2 regions of the Streptomyces sp. NPDC046215 genome follow, and region 1 is predicted to be linked to the other one. Evidence: predicted binding sites of a transcription regulator. Region 1 holds the regulator's gene; the other holds the start of a gene.

The links. The regulator HrcA, encoded in region 1, represses chaperone genes, less so after heat shock. The targets are predictions, from matches to a motif close to TTNGCACTCNGNNNNNCNGAGTGCNAA.
Region 2: a site for HrcA is predicted at 2,087-2,113, ahead of groES (co-chaperone GroES). Genes of this name have one in related genera too.

The regions. Positions count from the first base shown of each region.
Region 1 covers NZ_JBEYZW010000059.1:1,356-12,941, reverse strand. The annotation lists gene ABZ951_RS23430 (LuxR C-terminal-related transcriptional regulator) at 1-393, opposite strand, end outside; gene ABZ951_RS23425 (16S rRNA (uracil(1498)-N(3))-methyltransferase) at 455-1,207, opposite strand; gene ABZ951_RS23420 (nitronate monooxygenase) at 1,204-2,385, opposite strand; gene dnaJ (molecular chaperone DnaJ) at 2,551-3,690, opposite strand; gene hrcA (heat-inducible transcriptional repressor HrcA) at 3,691-4,707, opposite strand; gene ABZ951_RS23405 (MBL fold metallo-hydrolase) at 4,892-5,623, shown strand; gene ABZ951_RS23400 (DUF3097 domain-containing protein) at 5,792-6,619, shown strand; gene hemW (radical SAM family heme chaperone HemW) at 6,757-7,989, opposite strand; gene ABZ951_RS23390 (long-chain fatty acid--CoA ligase) at 8,037-9,926, opposite strand; gene lepA (translation elongation factor 4) at 10,168-11,586, opposite strand, start outside.
Region 2 covers NZ_JBEYZW010000023.1:29,820-41,405, reverse strand. The annotation lists gene groL (chaperonin GroEL) at 1-1,495, opposite strand, end outside; gene groES (co-chaperone GroES) at 1,628-1,936, opposite strand; gene ABZ951_RS13045 (polysaccharide deacetylase family protein) at 2,266-3,153, opposite strand; gene ABZ951_RS13040 (hypothetical protein) at 3,238-3,420, opposite strand; gene ABZ951_RS13035 (methyltransferase domain-containing protein) at 3,421-4,626, shown strand; gene ABZ951_RS13030 (maleylpyruvate isomerase family mycothiol-dependent enzyme) at 4,631-5,431, opposite strand; gene ABZ951_RS13025 (hypothetical protein) at 5,617-6,042, shown strand; gene ABZ951_RS13020 (MerR family DNA-binding transcriptional regulator) at 6,052-7,032, opposite strand; gene ABZ951_RS13015 (Uma2 family endonuclease) at 7,068-7,619, opposite strand; gene ABZ951_RS13010 (hypothetical protein) at 7,688-8,578, opposite strand; gene ABZ951_RS13005 (hypothetical protein) at 8,890-9,066, shown strand; gene tsaD (tRNA (adenosine(37)-N6)-threonylcarbamoyltransferase complex transferase subunit TsaD) at 9,077-10,261, opposite strand; gene rimI (ribosomal protein S18-alanine N-acetyltransferase) at 10,254-10,910, opposite strand; gene tsaB (tRNA (adenosine(37)-N6)-threonylcarbamoyltransferase complex dimerization subunit type 1 TsaB) at 10,907-11,575, opposite strand.

The sequences.
Region 1 (11,586 bases):
GTCGGACGGCAGGGGCAGGCCCAGTTGCTGGTTGGTGCCGTAGTCCCGGCGCGCCTCGCTGGAGCACTCCAGGTGGCGCCAGAGGTCGCAGAGCTGGTTCATGGACACCGGGCTGCGGTGCCCGTCGGCGAGGTAGCCGACCAGCGGGTGCTGCTGGCCCACCCGGCGCCGGACCAGGGCGTCCACCCCGTCCAGCGACTCCGGCGCCCAGCCCTCCGCCTGCCCCAGCCGCCTCGGCACCTGCATCCTCGCGAAGATCACGGTGCTGCAGCCGAACGCGTCGAGCAGGTGCGCCGCGATCAGATGACCCAGCGACTCCGGGTCGTTGTTCTCGAGTACCGCGACGACGAGGTCGAGCATGCGCTCGTAATCCCGGGTGTGAAGCTGCGACATGAGCAATGCATCCCCAAAACGGCCTACCTTGAGCCGACGCCCCGCCCCCCGGCCGGATACCTCAGGACCAGCGGCCCGTCCGTCCCAGCAGCAGCGCCGTCGCCGCCGTGCCCGCCGTGGACGTGCGCAGGACGCTCGGGCCCAGCCGGTACGGCCGCGCGCCCGCCTCGGCGAACGCGGTGAGCTCCTGGGGCGAGACGCCGCCCTCGGGGCCGACGATGAGCACGATGGTGCCCGTCGCGGGCAGCTCCGCCGTGGCGAGCGGCGCGCTGGAGCCCTCCTCGTGGAGGACGGCCGCGAACGCGGCGTCGGCCAGCAGCGTGGCGACCTGCTTGGTCGTCATCAGGTCGGCCACCTGCGGGAATCTCAGCCGCCGGGACTGCTTGCCGGCCTCGCGGGCCGTCGCGCGCCACTTGCTCAGCGACTTCGCGCCGCGCTCGCCCTTCCACTGGGTGATGCAGCGCGCCGCCGACCACGGGACGATCGCGTCGACGCCCGTCTCGGTCATCGTCTCCACGGCCAGCTCCCCGCGGTCGCCCTTGGGCAGGGCCTGGACCACGGTGATGTGGGGCTCCGGCAGCGGCTCGGAGCGGACGGAGGTGACGGCGACGTCGAGGCGGTCCTTGCCCTCGACGGCGGCGACGGTGCCGGACGCGCCGGTGCCCTCGCCGTCCGTCAGGACGATGTCCTCGCCGACGGTGAGCCGGCGGACCGAGACCGCGTGCCGCCCCTCGGGGCCGGAGAGCGGGAAGACGGTACCGGGGAAGACACCCGTGAGGGCCCCCTCCTCGACCAGGAAGACCGGCGCTGTCATGACTCGCTCCCTCGCAACTCAACTCCTCGCGACCCGTCGCCCGGCGCCTCGCCGGTCAGCGGCTCGCCCTGCGGCGCGGCGCCGTCCCGCTCCGCGCCGTCCTGCGTCAATGTCCTGCGCGCGGCGTCGAGTTCGGCGGCCAGCAGCTCGACGAGCCGGCCCGCCGGAAGCTCGCGCGCCAGGCGGTGCCCCTGCCCCGCCCACAGGCTCATGGCCTGCGGGTCGCCCGCCGCCGCGGCCGCCTTGCGCAGACCGGCCGTCAGGTGATGGACCTGGGGGTACGCGGCGGGGGCGTACGGGCCGTGCTCTCGGATGAAACGGTTCACCAGGCCGCGGGCCGGGCGGCCGGAGAAGGCGCGGGTCAACTCCGTACCCCCGTACAGCGGATCGGTCAGCGCCTGCTTGTGCAGCGGGTGGGCGCCGGACTCCGGGCAGACGAGGAACGCGGTGCCGAGCTGCGCGGCGCCGGCGCCGGCGGCGAGCACGGCCGCTATCTGCGCACCGCGCATCAGACCGCCCGAGGCGATCACCGGCAGGTCCACGGCCGCACGGACCTGGGTCAGCAGGGACAGCAGGCCCACGCCCGCGCCGTCCGCGTGCGGGTCGTCGCGGTGGGTGCCCTGGTGGCCGCCGGCCTCGACGCCCTGGACGCACAGCGCGTCCGCGCCCGCGTCCCGGGCGGCCTCCGCCTCGGCGACCGAGGTGACGGTCACGACCGTCACCGTGCCGGCCCGGGCGAGCGACTCCAGCGCCTTCGGGGACGGGCAGCCGAACGTGAAGGAGACCAGGGGGACCGGGTCGTCGAGGAGGATCGCCAGCTTGGCGTCGTAGGCGTCGTCGCACGCCTGGTGCGGGTCGCCGAGCGGCGTGTCGTACCAGGTGGCCTCACCGGCGAGCTGCTCGGCGTAGACCGCGACGGCGGCCGGGTCGGCGGCGGGGGGCTGCGGCATGAAGAGGTTCACGCCGAAGGGCTTGGCCGTACGGGCGCGGAGCTGCTTGATCTCCTCGTACATCGCGGCCGGCGTCTTGTACCCGGCGGCGAGAAACCCCAGGCCACCCGCCTCGCAGACCGCCGCGGCCAGCGCCGGCCCGGAGCCGCCGCCGGCCATGGGGGCCTGCACGATCGGATACCGGGACAGGCCGGTCAGCGCGGAGGCCCCCCTGGATTCAAAAGCCATGACCACATCGTGTCACGCCCCGGGCACGCGGCCGAATCGAACGCGAAGGCCGCACGGGCCCCGACATGCGGAAGCCCGGCCGGGGTGTGCCCCGGCCGGGCTTCATCACGTCTGGCATCAGCGGCCGTTGCGCCGACATGCGGTCACTCCGGAGGAGTCAGGCGCCTACCGTCCGTTGAACGCGTCCTTCAGTCGCGAGAACAGCCCCTGCTGACCCGGCTTGAACTCGCCCATCGGTCGCTCCTCGCCGCGCAGCTTCGCGAGCTGGCGCAGGAGGTCCTCCTGCTGCGGGTCGAGCTTGTTCGGGGTGATCACCTCGACGTGGACGACCAGATCGCCGCGGCCGCCGCCCCGCAGGTGCGTCACGCCGCGCTGGTGCAGCGGGATCGACTGCCCGGACTGGGTGCCCGGCCTGATGTCGATCTCCTCGATGCCGTCCAGGGTCTCCAGCGGCACCTTCGTGCCCAGGGCCGCGGCCGTCATCGGGATGGTGACCGTGCAGTGCAGGTCGTCGCCCCGGCGCTGGAACGTCGAGTGCGGGGTCTCGTGGATCTCCACGTACAGATCGCCGGCGGGGCCGCCGCCGGGGCCGACCTCGCCCTCGCCCGCCAGCTGGATGCGGGTGCCGTTGTCGACACCGGCCGGGATCTTGACCGTCAGGGTGCGGCGCGAGCGGACGCGGCCGTCGCCGGCGCACTCCGGGCACGGGGTCGGCACCACGGTGCCGAAGCCCTGGCACTGCGGGCACGGCCGGGAGGTCATGACCTGGCCGAGGAAGGAGCGGGTGACCTGGGAGACCTCACCGCGGCCGCGGCACATGTCACAGGTCTGCGCGGAGGTGCCGGGGGCCGCGCCCTCGCCGCTGCACGTGGTGCAGACGACGGCGGTGTCGACCTGGATCTCCTTGGTCGTGCCGAAGGCGGCCTCGTCCAGGGTCACTTCGAGACGGATCATGGCGTCCTGGCCGCGGCGCGTCCGCGAGCGCGGGCCGCGCTGCGAGGACTGGCCGAAGAACGCGTCCATGATGTCGGAGAAATTGCCGAAGCCGGCACCGAAGCCGCCCGCGCCGCCGCCACCGCCGCCGGACGCGGAGAGCGGGTCGCCACCGAGGTCGTAGACCTGCTTCTTCTGCGGGTCCGAGAGCACCTCGTAAGCGGCGTTGATCTCCTTGAACCGCTCCTGCGTCTTCGGGTCCGGGTTCACATCCGGGTGCAGCTCGCGGGCGAGACGGCGGAATGCCTTCTTGATCTCGTCCTGCGAGGCGTCACGCCGTACGCCCAGGACCGCGTAGTAGTCCGTGGCCACTTACGACTCCGCCAGGATCTGTCCGACGTAACGTGCCACTGCGCGTACCGCTCCCATCGTTCCGGGGTAGTCCATGCGGGTCGGTCCGACCACGCCGAGTTTGGCGACTGCCTCGTCGCCCGAACCGTAGCCGACGGCGACGACCGATGTGGAGTTCAGGCCCTCGTGAGCATTCTCATGGCCGATTCGCACCGTCATGCCCGAATCCTTGGCTTCGCCGAGCAGCTTGAGCAGCACGACCTGCTCCTCCAACGCCTCCAGCACCGGCCGGATCATCAGGGGGAAGTCGTGCCCGAAGCGGGTGAGATTGGCGGTGCCGCCGATCATCAGCCGCTCCTCCGTCTCCTCGACCAGGGTCTCCAGCAGGGTCGCGAGGACCGTCGTGACGGTTCCGCGGTCCTCCTGCTCGAAGGACTCGGCGAGGTCCTGCACCAGCTGCGGCACATCCGCGAAGCGGCGCCCGACGACCCGGCTGTTGAGCCGCGCCCGCAGATCCGCGAGCGAGGTCTCCCCGATCGGCGCCGGGCAGTCGACCATGCGCTGCTCGACCCGTCCGGTGTCCGTGATCAGTACGAGCATGACGCGGGCGGGAGCGAGCGAGAGCAGCTCCACGTGGCGCACGGTCGAACGGGTCAGCGACGGGTACTGCACCACCGCGACCTGCCGGGTCAGCTGCGCGAGCAGCCGGACCGTGCGGCCCACGACGTCGTCGAGGTCGACGGCGCCGTCGAGGAAGTTGTGGATGGCGCGCCGCTCCGGCGTCGACAGGGGCTTGACGCCCGCCAGCTTGTCGACGAAGAGGCGGTAGCCCTTGTCGGTCGGGATGCGGCCGGCGCTCGTGTGGGGCTGGGCGATGAAGCCCTCGTCCTCCAGCGCGGCCATGTCGTTGCGCACGGTGGCCGGGGAGACGCCCAGCCGGTGCCGTTCGGTGAGGGCCTTGGAGCCGACCGGCTCCTCGGTGCCCACGTAGTCCTGGACGATGGCGCGCAACACTTCGAGCCTGCGTTCGCTCAGCACCGCGCACCTCCAGTCCAGCCGTCTTACGGTTCCCGGGCCCTGGCACTCCATGGTCACGAGTGCCAGATCCCTCCAGCCAGTGTACGGCCGGGCACCACGGACAGGGCAAGAGCCGTCCCCCCGCCGTGCCCTCCGCACGGCGGCCGGGCGGGCAACCGTACCGCGCTCCGGCTAGCGTCCGGGTATGGACAGCCATGAGGCGGCAGCACGTTGGGAACGGCTCGCGCCAGGGGTCGCGCGCCGCAGAATGCCGGTGTGGGACGCGACGATCGGGGTGATCGCCGGGGGGACGGAGCTCCTGCTCGTGGACACCGGATCGAGCCTGCGGGAGGGCGCGGAGGTCCGGCGCGAGGTGCGGGAGCTCTTCGGCCGGGACGTGACGCATATCGCTCTCACCCACCCGCACTTCGACCACGTCTTCGGGACGGCCGTCTTCTCCGGCGTGCAGGTGTACGGGGCCGTGGGCCTCGGCGAACTGCTGCTGCGCGAGGGCGAGGCGCTGTGCCGGGACGCGGTGCGCCACGGCCTCGACCCGGAGGCCGCCGCCAACGCGGCCGAGCTGCTCGTCCGGCCCCACCACCCGGTCTCCGGCGAGCTCACCCTCGACCTCGGCGGCGGCCGGCAGGCGCTGCTGGCCAACGTCGGCCCGGGCCACACCGCCCACGACCTGGCCGTCCTCGTCGCCGGCTCCGGCGGGGCGCCCGAGGTGGTCTTCTGCGGCGACCTGGTCGAGGAGTCGGGTGAGCCCCAGGCGGGCCCGGACGCCGTGCCCCGGCAGTGGCCGGCGGCGCTGGACCGGTTGCTGGAGCTCGGCGGGGAGGACGCGGTGTACGTGCCGGGGCACGGCGCGGCGGTCGACGCCGCCTTCGTCCGGGCGCAGCGCGCGGAGCTGGCGGCGCGCTCCGGCGTGTCGTGAGCCGGTGCCGTGATGCTCTCCTCGGAGGCCCCGACGTGATCCACAATGTCCCGCATGCGCAGCAGAGAGTTCGGACCTGATCTCACCCCGCCCTGGCTGTGCCTCCCCGGGGGATGACCCCCGGCCCCCCAGCCGCGACACACACGCTGCCCTCACAGAATGGCCGACATGCGCAGCAGAAACTACGGACCTGATCTCACCCCGCCCTGGAAGAAGAGCACCCCGGCCCCCGAGGTCGCGGCCGAACCCGACCTCGTCGTCGAGGAGGTCACCACGGGCTTCTGCGGGGCGGTGATCAGGTGCGAGAAGACGGCACAGGGGCCCACGGTCACCTTGGAGGACCGCTTCGGCAAGCACCGCGTGTTCCCGATGGAGCCGCGGGGCTTCCTGCTGGAGGGGCGGGTGGTCACGCTCGTCCGGCCGAGCGCCCAGGCCCCCGGTGCGCCGCGGCGGACCGCCTCGGGCTCCATCGCGCTCCCCGGGGCGCGGGCGCGGGTGGCGCGCGCCGGGCGCATCTATGTGGAAGGGCGCCATGACGCGGAGCTCGTGGAGCGGGTCTGGGGTGACGACCTGCGCGTCGAGGGCGTCGTCGTGGAGTACCTGGAGGGCGTCGACGACCTGCCGGCCGTCGTGCGCTCCTTCGCCCCGGGGCCGGACGCGCGGCTGGGCGTCCTGGTGGACCACCTCGTACCGGGCTCGAAGGAGTCCCGGATCGCGGCGGCGGTGACGGGCGAGGACGTGCTGGTGGTGGGCCACCCGTACATCGACGTGTGGGAGGCGGTGAAGCCGTCGTCGGTGGGCATCGCGGCGTGGCCGCGCGTCCCGCGCGGCCAGGACTGGAAGACGGGCGTCTGCCGGGCGCTGGGCTGGCCGGAGAACACGGGGGCCGCTTGGCAGCGGATCCTGGGGTCGGTGCGGTCTTACAAGGATCTTGAGCCGGAGCTTTTGGGGCGGGTGGAGGAACTGATCGATTTTGTGACGGGGCCGACGGGCTAGCGGGGGGGGCGCCGGGCTGGGTCTGGAATGCGGACGTGTCCAGGGCCACGCCCAGCATGTCGAGGGGCACGGGCTCACCGAACTTGCTGATGCAGCGGGTACACAGCCATTGCGCGTCAGTTCACCCGAACAGGTAATCAGTCCACCAGATCCCGCACCACCGCGTCCGCCAGCAGTCGCCCCCGCAGCGTCAGCACCGCGCGGCCCTCCTCGTACGGGCCCGCCTGGAGCAGGCCGTCGGACAGCGCCCGCTCGGCGGCCTTCGCCCCCGCCGGCTTCAGCAAGGACAGCGGGCACCCGTCCAGCAGCCGCAGCTCCAGCAGGATCCGCTCGACCCGCTGGTCCTCCTCCGGCAGGATCTCGCGCCCCGCGCCCGGGGAGCGGCCCTCGCCGAGCGCCTGCGCGTACGCGCCCGGGTGCTTGACGTTCCACCACCGCACGCCCCCCACGTGCGAGTGCGCCCCCGGTCCCGCGCCCCACCAGTCGGCGCCGCGCCAGTAGAGCTCGTTGTGTCGGCAGCGGCCCGCTTCACCGGTGGCCCAGTTGGAGACCTCGTACCAGTGGAAGCCCGCGGCCGTGAGCATGTCCTCCGCGATGAGGTAGCGGTCGGCGTGGACGTCGTCGTCGGTCATGGGCACCTCACCGCGCCGGATGCGGCGGGCGAGCTGGGTGCCCTCCTCGACGATCAGCGCGTACGCCGAGACGTGGTCGGGGCCCGCGCCGATCGCGGCGTCCAGGGAGGCCCGCCAGTCGTCGTCCGACTCGCCCGGGGTGCCGTAGATCAGGTCCAGGTTGACGTGCTCGAAGCCGGCGGCCCGCGCCTCCGCGACGCATGCCTCGGGGCGGCCGGGGGTGTGGGTGCGGTCGAGGATCTTCAGGACGTGCTGCCGGGCGCTCTGCATCCCGAAGGAGACGCGGTTGAAGCCGCCCTCGCGCAGCTCGGCGAGGTAGCGGGGGTCCACGGACTCCGGGTTGGCCTCGGTGGTGATCTCCGCGCCCTCGGCGAAGCCGAACTCGTCCCGGATGGCGCCCAGCATCCGCACGAGGTCGGCGGCGGGCAGCAGCGTGGGGGTGCCGCCGCCGACGAAGACGGTCTCCACGGGTCGCGGGTCCTCCCCCAGCACCTTGCGCGCGAGGCGGATCTCCTCCACGAGCGTCTGCGCGTAGTTGTCCCGGGAGGCCAGGGCCCCGCCGGAACCGCGCAGCTCGGTCGCGGTGTAGGTGTTGAAGTCGCAGTATCCGCAGCGTGTCGCGCAGTACGGCACGTGCAGGTAGAACCCGAGCGGCCGCTGCCCGGCGCCCGTCAGGGCGTGCGGGGGCAGGGCCCCGTCCTCGGGCACGGGTTCGCCGTCAGGCAGTACGGAAGGCATGGGTCCATTGTCCGGCATCGGCCGGGGGTTCCCGGCCGACGGCCGCCTCAGCGCTCCCGGGAGCCCGAGTACATCTCCTCGATCAGGTCCTTGTACTCGCGCTCGACGACCGGCCGCTTGAGCTTCAGGCTCGGGGTGAGCTCGCCGTGCTCGACGTCCAGGTCGCGGGGCAGCAGCCGGAACTTCTTGATCGTCTGCCAGCGCTGGAGGCCCTCGTTGACCCGCTGCACATAGCCGTCGATGAGCTCGACGGTCTCCTTGGCGGCGACCACCTCGGCGTACGGCTTGCCGCCCATGCCGTGCTCCCCGGCCCAGACCATGAGCGTCGGCTCGTCGAGCGCGATGAGGGCGGTGCAGAAGTTCCGGTCCGCGCCGTGCACCAGGACGTTGGAGACGAACGGGCAGACGGCCTTGAACTGGCCCTCGATCTCGGCGGGGGCCACGTACTTGCCGCCCGAGGTCTTGATCAGGTCCTTCTTGCGGTCGGTGATGCGCAGGTAGCCGTCGGGCGACAGCTCGCCGATGTCACCGGTGTGGAACCAGCCGTCGGACTCCAGGACCTCGGCGGTCTTCTCGGGCAGCCCGTGGTAGCCGGCCATGACGGCGGGGCCGCGCAGCAGGACCTCGCCGTCGTCGGCGATCCGGACCTCGGTGCCGGGCAGCGGCTTGCCGACCGTGCCGGTGCGGTAGGCCTCGCCGGGGTTGACGAAGCTGGCGGCGCTGGTCTCGGTGAGGCCGTAGCCCTCCAGGATGTGGATGCCGGCGCCGGAGAAGAAGTAGCCGATCTCCGGGGAGAGGGCGGAGGCGCCGGAGACACAGGCGCGCAGCCGCCCGCCGAACGCCTCGCGGATCTTGGCGTAGACGAGCGCGTCGGCGACCTTGTGCTTGGTGGCCAGCCCGAAGGGGACGGTCCGGCTGCCGGTGCGCTGGAAGTTGTCCTGCGAGACCTTTGCGTACTCCCGGGCGACGTCGGCGGCCCAGTGGAAGATCTTGTACTTGGCGGCGCCGCCCTCGCGGGCCTTGGCCGCGACGCCGTTGTAGACCTTCTCGAAGATGCGGGGCACGGAGCACATGTAGGTGGGCCGGACGACCCGGAGGTTTTCGACGATCTTGTCGACCCGGCCGTCCACGGCGGAGACGTGGCCCGTGCTGATCTGGCTGACGGTCAGCACCTTGCCGAAAACGTGGGCGAGCGGCAGCCACAGGTACTGCACGTCGCTCGTGACCACCAGGCCGGTGGCCTGGATGGCGCGCGCCATGTAGGACCAGGCGTCGTGGGGCAGCCGTACGCCCTTGGGCCGCCCGGTGGTGCCTGAGGTGTAGATCAGGCTGGCGAGCTGGTCGGCGCGCAGGGCCTTGATCCGGTCCAGGACGAGCTCGGGCTCGGCCGCCAGGCGCGCGGCGCCGCGCCGCTCCAGCTCCGCCAGGGAGAGCACCCAGCCCTCCGGGTCGCCCTCGGCGGGCACGGCGTCCGCGGCCTCGATGACGACGACGTGGGCGAGCCCGGGCAGCTCGGCGCGGTGCTCACGGGCCTTGGCGAGCTGGGCCGCGTCCTCGGCGATCAGCACCCGGCTCTCGGAGTCGGCGAGGATGAAGGCCGTCTCCTCCGCGTTGGTGCTGGGGTAGATCGTGGTGGTCGCGGCCCCGGAACACAGGACTCCGTAGTCCGAGAAGATCCACTCCACCCGGGTGGAGGAGGCGAGGGAGACCCGCTCCTCGGGGCGCACGCCCAGGTCGACGAGACCGGCGGCGACGGCGAGTATGCGCTCGCCCGCCTGGCGCCAGGTGAGCGAGGCCCAGCTGTCGGGCCCCTGCCCGGAGGGGTCGGGCACCGGGTAGCGGTACGCCTCGGCGTCGGGTGTCTCCGCCACGCGTTCGAGGAGGATCGTCGCCACGGAGGGCGGCCGGTTCTCGATCAAAGCCTGTGTCTCGGTCACGGCGTCCTCCGGGGCCCGATTCTTTTGCTGGTGACTCACGAGTAACCTTCAAGCATTGATCAGACTAGAGCGCACGGGGCCAGGACGTAAGGGTCTGCGACCGCCTTGTCGAAGCTGTGACCGGCACACTGCTTGCCCTGCACACGTATCCCGTCCGAGCTGTGGCTTCCCGCCGGACGACGGATGCCCGCCCCCTCGTGGGGGACGGGCATCCGGGCCGTGACGGTGCGGAGCGCCGCGACTACTTCTTACCCTTCTCGCCGCCGTCGGAGTCCGAGGACAGCACCGCGATGAAGGCCTCCTGCGGGACCTCCACGCTGCCGACCATCTTCATCCGCTTCTTGCCTTCCTTCTGCTTCTCCAGCAGCTTGCGCTTACGGGAGATGTCGCCGCCGTAGCACTTGGCGAGGACGTCCTTGCGGATCGCGCGGACCGTCTCACGGGCGATGACCCGCGAGCCGATGGCGGCCTGGATCGGCACCTCGAAGTTCTGCCGCGGGATGAGCTCGCGCAGCTTGGCGACGAGCCGCACGCCGTACGCGTACGCCTTGTCCTTGTGCGTGATCGCGGAGAACGCGTCCACCTTGTCGCCGTGCAGCAGGATGTCGACCTTGACCAGGCTGGCCTGCTGCTCGCCGGTGGGCTCGTAGTCGAGGGAGGCGTAGCCGCGGGTCTTGGACTTCAGCTGGTCGAAGAAGTCGAAGACGATCTCGGCGAGCGGCAGGGTGTAGCGCAGCTCGACCCGGTCCTCGGAGAGGTAGTCCATGCCCAGCAGCGAGCCGCGGCGGGACTGGCAGAGCTCCATGATCGCGCCGACGAACTCGTTGGGCGCCAGGATCGTGGACTTCACCACCGGCTCGTGCACCTCGGCGATCTTCCCCTCGGGGAACTCGCTCGGGTTGGTGACGATGTGCTCGGTGCCGTCCTCCATGTTGACCCGGTAGACCACGTTGGGCGCGGTCGCGATGAGGTCCAGGCCGAACTCCCGCTCCAGCCGCTCGCGGATCACGTCCAGGTGGAGCAGGCCGAGGAAGCCGACACGGAAGCCGAAGCCGAGGGCGGCCGAGGTCTCCGGCTCGTAGACGAGCGCGGCGTCGTTGAGCTGGAGCTTGTCGAGGGCCTCGCGGAGCTCGGGGTAGTCCGAGCCGTCCAGCGGGTACAGGCCCGAGAACACCATCGGCTTGGGGTCCTTGTAGCCGCCCAGGGCCTCGGTGGCGCCGTTGGCGAAGGAGGTGATCGTGTCACCGACCTTGGACTGACGGACGTCCTTCACGCCGGTGATGATGTAGCCCACCTCGCCGACGCCCAGGCCGTCGGAGGGCGTCATCTCCGGCGCGGAGACACCGATCTCCAGCAGCTCGTGGGTGGCGCCGGTCGACATCATCTTGATGCGCTCGCGCTTCTTCAGCTCGCCGTCCACGACCCTGACGTAGGTGACCACGCCGCGGTAGGAGTCATAGACCGAGTCGAAGATCATCGCGCGGGCGGGGGCGTCCTTGACGCCGACGGGCGGCGGGACCTCGGCGACGACCTTATCCAGCAGCGCGTCCACGCCGACGCCGGTCTTCGCGGAGACCTTGAGGACCTCGGAGGGGTCGCAGCCGATCAGGTGCGCCAGCTCGGCGGCGAACTTCTCCGGCTGCGCGGCCGGCAGGTCGAT
Region 2 (11,586 bases), on a different contig from region 1:
CCTTGACCGGGTCGATGACGCCGGCCTTCACCAGGTCGCCGTACTCGCCGGTCGCGGCGTTGAAGCCCTGACCCTTGTCGAGCTCCGCCACCTTGGCGGTGATGACGTAGCCCTCGAGGCCGGCGTTCTCGGCGATCCAGCGCAGCGGCTCGACGGCGGCGCGGCGGACCACGGCGACACCGGTGGCCTCGTCGCCGGTCTTGTCGAGGTTGCCCTCGAGGACCTTGACGGCGTGGACGAGCGCGGAGCCACCACCGGAGACGATGCCCTCCTCGACCGCGGCGCGGGTCGCGGAGATGGCGTCCTCCAGACGGTGCTTCTTCTCCTTGAGCTCGACCTCGGTGGCCGCACCCACGCGGATGACGCAGACGCCACCGGCGAGCTTGGCGAGGCGCTCCTGGAGCTTCTCGCGGTCCCAGTCCGAGTCGGTGGACTCGATCTCGGCCTTGATCTGGTTGACGCGGCCGACGACGTCGTCGTGGCTGCCGCCACCGTCGACGATGACCGTGTCGTCCTTGGTGACGGTCACGCGGCGGGCGGTGCCCAGCACGTCCAGACCGGCCTGGTCGAGCTTGAGGCCGACCTCCTCGGCGATGACGGTGGCACCGGTGAGGGTGGCCATGTCGCCGAGCATCGCCTTGCGGCGGTCACCGAAGCCGGGGGCCTTGACGGCCACGGCGTTGAAGGTGCCACGGATCTTGTTGACGACGAGGGTGGAGAGCGCCTCGCCCTCGACGTCCTCGGCGATGATCAGCAGCGGCTTGCTGGCGCCGGCCTGGATGACCTTCTCCAGCAGCGGCAGCAGGTCCTGGATCGAGGAGATCTTGCCCTGGTGGATGAGGATGTACGGGTCCTCCAGGACGGCCTCCATGCGCTCCTGGTCGGAGACCATGTAGGGCGACAGGTAACCCTTGTCGAAGGCCATGCCCTCGGTGAAGTCGAGCTCCAGGCCGAAGGTGTTGGACTCCTCGACGGTGATGACACCGTCCTTGCCGACCTTGTCCATCGCCTCGGCGATGAGCTCGCCGACCTGCTTGTCCTGGGCGGACAGGGCGGCGACGGCGGCGATGTCGGACTTGTCCTCGATCGGGCGGGCGGTCGCGAGCAGCTCGTCGGAGACGGCCTTGACCGCGGCGTCGATGCCCTTCTTCAGGGAGGCCGGGGAGGCGCCGGCGGCGACGTTGCGCAGACCCTCGCGGACCAGCGCCTGGGCCAGCACGGTGGCGGTGGTGGTGCCGTCACCCGCGATGTCGTTGGTCTTGGTCGCCACCTCCTTGACGAGCTGGGCGCCGAGGTTCTCGTACGGGTCGTCGAGCTCGACCTCGCGGGCGATCGTGACACCGTCGTTGGTGATGGTCGGGGCGCCGAACTTCTTGTCGATGACGACGTTGCGGCCCTTGGGGCCGATCGTCACCTTGACCGTGTCGGCCAGCTTGTTGACGCCACGCTCGAGGGCGCGACGGGCGTCCTCGTCGAACTTCAGGATCTTCGCCATGGGTTGCTTCAAGTCCTCTCAAACGAACTACGCCCCGGGCGCCCGGGTGTTTAGACGCGGGAACCAGGGGCGCAGATCACATCAAACGGGGTTCAGTACTGATCCGGGGAGCGACCCCCGGACCCCCGGCTTTTACTTCTCGACGATCGCGAGAACGTCGCGGGCCGAGAGGACGAGGTACTCCTCGCCGTTGTACTTCACCTCGGTGCCGCCGTACTTGCTGTAGAGCACGACGTCGCCGACGGTAACGTCGAGCGGAAGACGGTTGCCGTCCTCGAAGCGGCCCGGGCCCACGGCCAGGACGACGCCCTCCTGGGGCTTCTCCTTCGCGGTGTCCGGGATGACCAGGCCAGAGGCCGTGGTCTGCTCGGCGTCGAGCGGCTGGACCACAATGCGGTCCTCGAGCGGCTTGATGGCAACCTTGGAGCTGGCGGTCGTCACGATCCGACCTCCCCCTTCGGAGATCTCACGGGGTTAACTGTCTGAGGTGGCGACCTGTGCGGAACCGTCGTCGCGGGTGCCGGATCTGCGTGTCGCCTCGTTTGGCACTCCCGGGTGGAGAGTGCCAACGGAGCCGAGACTATGACGCGGTTAGCACTCGGTCAAGCGGAGTGCCAATTCGCTGTGCGCCGCGCGCCTCGTTTCCACCCCCTGGGGTGGCGTTCCCGGGCGGGCCGCGGCGCGGCGCAGGGGTGGATCTTCCCGCGCGCCGCCGGGGGTAACCCTTCGCCGGACGGGTCATTCGCCGGGCAGGTCATTCGCCGGGCAGGTCAGAGGTAGTCCTCCAGGCGGGCCACGGTGTAGCCCTGCGCCTGGATGCTGCGCAGCATGTTGGTGACCATCTTGGTCATCGAGGTGCCCTTGAGCTCCTGCGGACCGCGGAAGTGCGCGAGGACGATGTCGCCGGGGCGCAGCCCGCCGCTCTGCGCGTAGCGCATGTCGTTGATCTGCATCGTCACCTCCCACAGCACGACGGCCTTCACCCCGCAGCTCCCGGCCGCGGTGAGCGTGGCGTCGTTGTAGTTGCCGTACGGCGGCCGGAAGAGGGCCGGACGGGTGCCGAACCGCTTTTCCAGGGCGTCCTGCTGCCCGCAGATCTCCCGGCGCTGGGCCTCGGGCGCGAGGGTGCGCAGGTTGGGGTGGGAAAGGGTGTGGTTGTGGACACCGTTCGCGGCCGCCTTGCCGCCGGGGGCGTCGCGGAGGCCGCCGAAGTAGCCGTAGCCGCTGCCCGCGCGGGCGATGTCGTCGGTGAGGAACATCGAGAAGGGCAGCTTGAGCTCCCGGGCCATCTTCACGAACTCCGGGTCCTTCTCGGCCCCGTCGTCGATCGTCACGAAGACGACCTTGTCCTTGGTCGGCACGCGCCGCACGACCAGCGGCGCGCCGCCCTCCTTCACCTCCCGCGTCATCCGCGCCGCGGGCGGGGCCGGCGGTGCGGCGAGCGGTTTGTCCAGGCCCCAGCGGCGGTAGGCGCCGTCGTCGGGGGCGGTGGCCCGCGCGGCGGGGGACTCCGTGCGGGCGGAGGCTCCCGCCTTGTCCGCTCCGGCGGGGGAGTTCGCACCGGAGCCCGAGCACCCGGCGAGCAGGCCGGCGAGCACGGCGGCGGCGGACAGGGGGGCGAGGGCGGCCCGGAGGCGGCCGGATATCGGCGTGAGCACCCGCCCGATTGTTGTGCATGCGTTCGAAGAGACGGAACGCGGCCGCCGTCCCGCCGGCGGGTGCCCGGCGGGACGGGCCGGCGGCTACCCGGGCCGCACGGCCGCGCAGGTGCGGTCGGCGGCCGGGAGGGCGGCCAGGGCCAGGAGCGCGGCGAGCGCCCCCGCACCGGCCAGCCCCGGGGTGAGCGAAGCGCGCGGCGGGGGCGCGCGGGAAGGGCAGGCGGGCGCCGCGCTCGGCGGGCCCGCCCGTCGGCGAGAATGAGACACGTGCCCGCACCGAACCCGCCCGCCGACGCCGCCGAGCCCACCGCGGCCTTCGCCGCCCTCCTCACCGACGAGGGCCGCAGGCTCCTCGCGGACCTGCGCGACCACGACCCCGCCCAGGAGCTGGCCACGGCCACCCGGCTGCGCCGCGAGCACCCCGCGGAGCTGGTGTCCGCGGCGCTCGGGCAGGCCCGGCTGCGGCAGCGCGCGGTCGCGAAGTTCGGGACCGAGGACGCGTTCCGCATGTTCTTCACGCCCAACGGCGTCGAGCAGTCGACGCGCAAGTCCGTGGCCGAGTACCGGGCCCGGCGCTTCGCCGCGCTCGGCGTCCGCCGGGTCGCCGACCTGTGCTGCGGCATCGGCGGTGACGCGATCGCCCTGGCGCGGGCCGGGATCTTCGTCCTGGCCGTCGACCGTGACCCGCTGACCTGCGCGGTCGCCCGGGCCAACGCCGAGGCGCTCGGCCTCGGCGACCTGATCGAGGTGCGCTGCGCCGATGTCGCCGAGGTCGACACGTCCTCGTACGACACCGTCTTCGTGGACCCCGCGCGGCGCGGCGGCCGGGGCCGGATCTTCGACCCGGAGGCGTACTCGCCGCCGCTGTCCTGGGCGGTCGGTGCGGCGCGGACGGCCCCGCACGCCGCGCTGAAGATCGCGCCCGGGGTGCCGCACGAGGCCGTTCCCGCCGAAGCGGAGGCCGAGTGGATCTCGGACGGCGGAGACGTGAAAGAGGCCGTGCTGTGGTTCGGCACGGCGCCAGGCGCCTACCGGGCGACGCTGCTGCCGGGCGGCCACTCCCTGGTGGGCCGGGGGCTGCCCGACCCGGCCGTGCGGCCGGTGGGCCGCTACCTCTACGAGCCGGACGGCGCGGTGATCCGGGCGCATCTCGTCGCGGAGTTCGCCGAGGAGGTCGGCGGCGGGCTGATCGACGAGACCATCGCGTACGTGACCTCGGACGACCTGGTGGAGACGCCGTACGCGGCGGCGTACGAGATCACCGACGTGCTGCCGTTCCACCTGAAGAAGCTCAAGGCGCTGCTGCGGGAGCGGAAGGTCGGCGTGGTCACCGTGAAGAAGCGCGGTTCGGCGGTCGAGCCGGAGGAGCTCCGCAAGAAGCTGAAGCTGGAGGGGAAGAACTCCTGCACGATCCTGCTGACGCGGGTGGCGGGTGCCCCGACGATGCTGCTGGGGCACCCGGCGCGGGTGTGAGCGCTCAGACGGGTGGGACGAGGGTGAAGTAGCGGTCGAGGACGGTCTGATCGCCCGCCACCCTGAGCCGTTCGCCGACGGGGATCCGCTGCCAGAGGAAGAGCATCAGGTCCGACGCGGTGCCGGACAGCTCGACGTCCCAGCCGCCGTCCTCGCCTTCGGTGAGCCGGACGTCGCCGCCTTCGAAGTGTGCCGTCCAGCGGCCCGGGCCGTCCGTCTGCCGGAACCGGAAGCGCTCCCCCGTGCCGTCGGGGGCCTGCTTCCACGCGCGCCGGGCCGGGGCCATGACGGTGAGCGTGTGGTGCACGGCGTCCGCCGCCAGCTCGGCGTCGACCGGCCGGGGGGACGCGCCGACGGTGCTCTCGGCGTCCCACCGGTGGACGGCCACCTCGATGGTCTGCACCCGCAGCCAGAACGCGACGCTGCGCTCCGCCGACCACGTCCACACCGCCTCGCTCCCGGCGCGGCTGCCGAACAGCGCCTCCAGGGCCCGCGCGCCGTCCGCGAACCAGGCGATCAGCTCGCCCGTCAGCGGCTCCCGTCCGGGCGGCCCCGGCAACGGCCAGCCCTCCGGGTCCGTGGGAAGCCGGAAGACGGTGAGGTCGGCGGTGTCCGGGGGCTCCTGCAGCCGCTCCCGGACGATCAGGCCGACGTACCGGTGGATCCCGCCCAGGTGCAGGGTCAGGTCGGCCACGGACCAGTCGGGGCAGGACGGCACGGTCGGCGCTCCGCCGATGTCCGCGGCCTGCCGGATCGCGTCTTCGAACGCCTGGGCTTCGCGACGGAAATGCGGTAGGTAATCCATGATTTCACCCTGCCCTCACACTCGGGAGCGATGCGTGCAGGCTACAGGTGCGCCGGGCGAGTACCCTGAACCGGCCATTCCAGGCCCCTTGTTCACTCCTGTGCCCGAATAGTGGCTGTCGAGGTCGGTCAACTCGTGTTGACCTTGGGGGACTTTGCCCGTCTCCAGAAAGCGACAGCCGTCTCATGAATCCGATGCGTTTCCGCGCCGCCGGAGCCACCGCCGTCGCTCTCCTGCTGACCGCCGGTGCGGTGGCGGTCGCCGCGCCCGCTTCCGCCAAGGCCCACACCCTGACCCTCGGGGCCGTCACCCCGAGCGCGCAGGCCCGGTCGGCCGTCGCTGTCGGTCTCACCTACATCTGTGACACGGGTTCCGACGTCGACATCGTCACGGCCGTGACCGGCCCGGTCCGGGGCGGCAAGGCGGCCGTCGCCGCCGTCACCGTCCCCAACAGCCGGCTGACCTGCGATTTCGCGGAGCACTCGCTGGCGCTCACGCTGCGGCCGCTGTCGGGCAGGTTCGCCGCGGGCGACCGTGTGCACGTGACCACGGGCTTCTCCGCGGCGGACGGCGCGCTCTTCGGCGCCGTGGAGAAGTCCGCGGTGCTCTGACCGGCGGTCTCAGCCGGCCGGGAGGGGGTTCTCGCGCAGCCAGGTCAGGACCTGCCGGGCGTGCTGGTCCGGCGGGAAGATCGGGTAGAAGGCGTGCTCGATCTCCCCGTCGCGGACGATCAGCGTCAGCCGTTTGAACAGCGTCAGCGACCCCGCCCGGAACGTGGGGAGATCCAGCGCGTCCGCCAGGCGGCGGTCCGGGTCGGAGAGGATCGGGAAGGGCAGACCGAGCCGGTCGGCGAACTCCCGCTGGTAGTCCCCGTCCTGGCTGGACAGCCCGAACACCCGCGCCGCGCCGGCGTCGGTCAGCTCCTGGTGGTGGTCGCGGAATCCGCAGGTCTCGGGGGTGCAGCCGCGGGCGCCGGGGATGGCGTTCCAGCCCTCCGGCAGGTCGGTGTCCGGGCGCCCGGCCAGCGGGTAGATGTACAGGACCGTCCGTCCGGTGCCCAGCGCGTCGAGTACGACCGTGCCGCCGGTGGTGTCGCCCAGTTCGATATGCGGCAGCTTCAGACCGGGGAGGTGGTCGGCCGCGCCGTCGTCCTCGGGTACGGGCAGACCGGGGGGCAGTTGGCTGTAGTCGTGCATCGTCTCTCCTGCGTCGTCGGGCGGTCGGGCGGCGCTGTTGCGGTAGGCGGCCTCGCGCAGCTGCGCGGCGAGGGCCGCCCGGCGGGCGGTGAGCCCGTCGATCCGTGCCGTCAGCTCGTCGATAACCTCGCGGTACCCGGCCAACGACGCCGGGCAGTCGTCGGCGTGCGCGCTGCCGGCCGTCAGACAGTCCAGGAACGGCCGGGTGCGCTCGACGGGGATCCCCAGCAGGCTGAGGGTCTTGATCTCCCGCAGGAGCCGTACGTCGCCCTCGCCGTAGTCGCGGTAGCCGTTGGCCAGCCGGGCGGGCGTGATCAGCCCGAGCGATTCGTAGTACCGCACCGCTTTGACCGTCACGCCGGCGCGGTGCGCCGCTTCCCCGATTCGCATTCCGCCGCCGTGCATGTCCCGAACGGTAGACCTTGCCCTTGGGGGGAAGGTCAAGGCAGGTAGTCCTTGAGTTCCTCTGTCTCCAGGGTGATGGCGACCGGGTGGGGGAGCTTCACGGTATCTCCGTACGCATGCGTCCTGCGGTTCCGGTACTTCCCGTCCTGCGGCTCGCTGTAGACGGTGAAGGTGCAGGCTCGCCGGTCGACCCTGAGGTAGACCGGGATGCGGGCTTCGGCGTAGCCGTCACGCTTCTCCCCGCGGTCGCGCCGGTCCGTATCCGGGTCGCGGGGCGTGATCTCCACCGTCATCAGGACGTCCGTCGGATCGGGCCACTCGTCCTGCCTCCCGCGGAAGTGCTTCCGTGGTGCGAGCGTGCCATCCGGGATCGAGCGGCCCTTGCCGCCGTCCTCGACCCTCAGGCGCCGTTCCCGATACAGCCACAAGTCAGGGCGCAGCCGCAGGCACTGCTCTACGAGCCACATAGCGATGTCGTCGTGATCCCCGTCCGGCACCGGCTTGACCTCAAGCTTTCCCTTGGTGAATTCCAACTTCACGCCCTCCGGGGCGGTCCGGGCGAGCTCCTCGAAGTCCGCTGCCGACATCTGCGCCTTGCCGGTGGCATGGAGGAACGTGGGCTGCGCCCCCGCAGGGGGCGCGGATCGCGAGGTCGTCATCTGATGCTCCTTTCCGTGGTGCGGACGGCCGCGCGGATCGCCGCCACGCGGCGGTGGATCTCTCCCGGCGGGATGCCCTGGGGGAACTCCCGCCGCGGCTCGCCCCGGCAGTCGCGGCAGAGGCCGCCCGGGAGTGCCTCCGGGCGGCCCGGTGTGCGGCAGACCGTGCACTCCATGACGCGCAGGGGCGCGGCGGCCGGGGCGGGCGCCGCCAGGGGTTCCGGCGGCATCTTGGCCGTGAGCCGGTTGCGGGCCAGGGACGCCGCGTGGTGCACCACGGGCGGGAGTCCGGCGGTCAGTTCACGGACGAGGTCGGCCGGTGTGGAGCCGCGGGCGAGCCATTCTCCGGCCAGTTCTTCGAGGGCGCGGCAGTCCGACGCCGACAGCGTCATCCTGGGGTCGGCCCGGCCGGTCGACGCGAGCGCGTCGTACGCGGCCGAGCGCGCGGGCCGCGCCGCCACGGGTGGCACCGCTCCCGTTCCCGCTCCAGGGACGTCCCCTTTGAGGAACGCGTTCCACCAGGCGTCGTCCCGCGGCGTCCGGGAGAAGTACGTCCGCGTCACCCAGTGCAGGCTTCCGCTGTCACTCTTGCGGTGCTCCCGCACTCTGCGCAGGTGGCCCGCCTCCGACAGGCGTTTCACGGCGGTGCGGCAGGCCGCCTGGCCGTAGGCGGGGATGTGGGCGGCGAGGGTCTTGGCGTCCATGGCCGCGCCGTCGGGCAGGCGGTCGACGAACGTCGCGATCGACGCCTCACGGGCGGGCAGGTGTGCGAAGTCGCTGCGGCTGCGCGGGGCTTGACCGGGGGCGCTGCGCTTGCCGTAGCCGGGGCTCGCGGTGGGGTGGGGCTGCGCGGAGGGCGCGCCGGCGTTAGGGTAGACGGAAGCCATGAGATCGGTTTCCTTACTCGGTGTGTCGATCTTGCTGGTCAGACCCCGGGTCAGGTGCTGTCAACACCGCCGGGGTCGTTTGCTGTCCTGAACGGTAGGGCGCCGCAACGCGTCGTCGCAAGCCGCTCACCTAAAGTGAACCCGCGTGGTATACGCGGAGGTTGGGAGGGCGGGTGGGTTTCACCCGCCGTCCATTCCTCAGAAAAAGAGCTCGGGTTCCGACCCCCGGGGCCCGAAGCTCAGGAGCTCAATCGGCCGTCCCCCAGCGCGTCTTACCGCCTTCGGGGCCCCTGTCGCGAAATCATCCCGGTATGAGCGCCGATGTGATGCATGAGCACGACGCCCCGCCCGTCCCGTCCGTCCCGCGGTACGCGCACACCCCGGACGACCTGCGTGCCGCGGTCGCCCTCGCCGAGACGCCGGACGAGGCGCACGCCGCCGTCGTCCGGCTGAGCGGGGCCTCGGCCGAGGCCCCGGCCCCCTCGTGAGCCGAAGGCCCTACGCGTCGTAAAGGTTCTTCCTGCTCAGCTCGTGGACGTGGTCGTGGTCGTGCGTGTGGCCATGGCCGTGACCGTGTCCGTGGGAGTGGGAGTGCCCCTCCTCGCCGTCGCGGTCATGGTCGTGGTCGTGGTGGCCGGGGACGTGCGTCTCCGTCACCGGAAGCGACGAGTCCGCCGACAGGTCCCACGAGGACGCCGACCGGCCCCGCGCCACCATCTCCGCGCCGAGCGCGGCGACCATCGCGCCGTTGTCCGTGCACAGCTTCGGGCGCGGCACGCGCAGCGTGATGCCCGCGTCCTCGCAGCGGCGCTGGGCCATGGCGCGCAGGCGCGTGTTGGCCGCGACACCGCCGCCGATCATGAGGTGGTCGACGCCGTTGTCCTTGCACGCGCGGACGGCCTTGCGCGTGAGGACGTCCACGACCGCCTCCTGGAAGGACGCGGCCACGTCCGCGACGGGCACGTCCTCGCCCGCGGCCCGCTTGGCCTCTATCCACCGGGCGACGGCGGTCTTCAGACCGGAGAAGGAGAAGTCGTAGACCGGGTCGCGCGGGCCGGTGAGGCCGCGGGGGAAGCGGATCGCGTCGGGGTTGCCCTCGCGGGCGTAGCGGTCGATGACCGGCCCGCCGGGGAAGCCGAGGTGCAGGACGCGGGCGACCTTGTCGAACGCCTCGCCCGCCGCGTCGTCGATGGTCGAGCCCAGCGGGCGGACGTCGGAGGTGATGTCGGGCGCCAGCAGCAGCGACGAGTGGCCACCGCTGACCAGCAGGGCCATCGTCGGCTCGGGCAGGGGGCCGTGTTCGAGCTGGTCGACGCAGATGTGCGAGGCCAGGTGGTTGACGCCGTAGAGCGGCTTGCCGAGGGCGTACGCGTACGCCTTGGCCGCCGACACGCCGACGAGCAGGGCGCCCGCGAGGCCGGGGCCCGCGGTGACCGCGATGCCGTCGAGGTCCTTCGCGCTCACCCCCGCTTCCTTCAGGGCCCGCTCGATCGTCGGGACCATGGCTTCCAGGTGTGCCCGGCTGGCGACCTCGGGGACGACGCCGCCGAAGCGGGCGTGCTCGTCGACGCTGGAGGCGACCGCGTCGGCGAGCAGGGTGTGGCCGCGGACGATGCCGACGCCGGTCTCGTCGCACGAGGTCTCGATGCCGAGTACGAGCGGTCCACCGCGGGAGTCAGCCATTGGTCGTTCCTTGCTCAGGTGAAACATCGGGGGAATCGGAGGGGCCGGGGGTGTCGCCGGTGTCGGCGTCCTTGGTCAGCCGCATGACGAGGGCGTCCACATTGCCCGGCTGGTAGTAGCCGCGGCGCACCCCGACCGGCTCGAAACCGAACCGCTCGTAGAGCCGCTGGGCGCGGGTGTTGTCGACCCGCACCTCCAGGAGCACCTCGCGGCACTCGAAGGCCGTCGCGGTGGCGAGCAGCTCGGCCAGAAGACGGGCGCCCAGGCCCGTGCTCCAGTGGTCGTAGGCGACCGCGATCGTCTGGACGTCACCGGTGCCGTCGATGGCGGCGAGGCCCGCGTAGCCGACGATACGGCTGCCCGCGGGGGTGTCCGGCGCGCTGCTCGCGCCCACGTGACGGCCGGCCGCCCCGGAGTCCCCGGCGCCCGGGGCGGCCGGCGGGCCTGCGGCCGGTGCGGGCTCGTCGGTGCCGCCGATCCGCTCGGCGACGACGTAGCGGCGGTTGGCGTTGGCGCCGCGCGCGTGGGCCAGCTCGGACCAGAACAAACCCTTGGACCAGGCGTCGTCCGGGAAGAGGGCGCGCTCCAGCTCCAGCACCGGCCCGATGTCCCACCAGCGCATCTCACGGATCTGCACCGTCGCGGTCACTTGGGGGTGACCACCTTGTAGTTCGCGGGCACCTGGGCGTCGGGGCGGCGCAGGTACAGCGGCTGGACCGGCAGGAACTCCCCGCCCGTGCGCAGCTTCTCCGCCGCGAGCGCGGCCAGGGCGCCCGCCGACTGGTGCTCGGGCATGTCCGCGCGGACGTCGGTGAAGGCGTCGGGGTAGAGGGTGGCGCCCGCGCCGATGGCAGTCAGGCCGGCGAGCGGCTCGGTGAGGTCGGCGGGGCGGTCCACGGCGGCCTCGGTGACACGGGTGCGGGCGTCGGCGTAGCGGGCCCAGTAGACCTCCTTGCGCCGGGCGTCCGTCGCGACGACGAATTCGCCCTCCAGCCCCGCCTGCCCGGCCGCGTACGCGATGCCGTCGAGCGAGCAGAGGCCGTGGACGGGCACGGAGAGGGCGGCGCCGAAGGTGGCGGCGGTCACGATGCCGACGCGCAGGCCGGTGTAGGGGCCCGGGCCGACCCCGACGACGATGCCGGTCACGGCGTCCAGCGTGTGGCCCGCCTCGCCGAGCACCCGGTCCACGGCGGGGAGCAGCAGCTCACCGTGCCTGCGGGCGTCCACCTGGCGCGATTCGGCGATGACTCTGTCGCCGTCGTGGAGGGCGACGGTGACGGCGGGGGTGGCGGTATCAAGAGCGAGCAGCAGCACACTGACAGCCT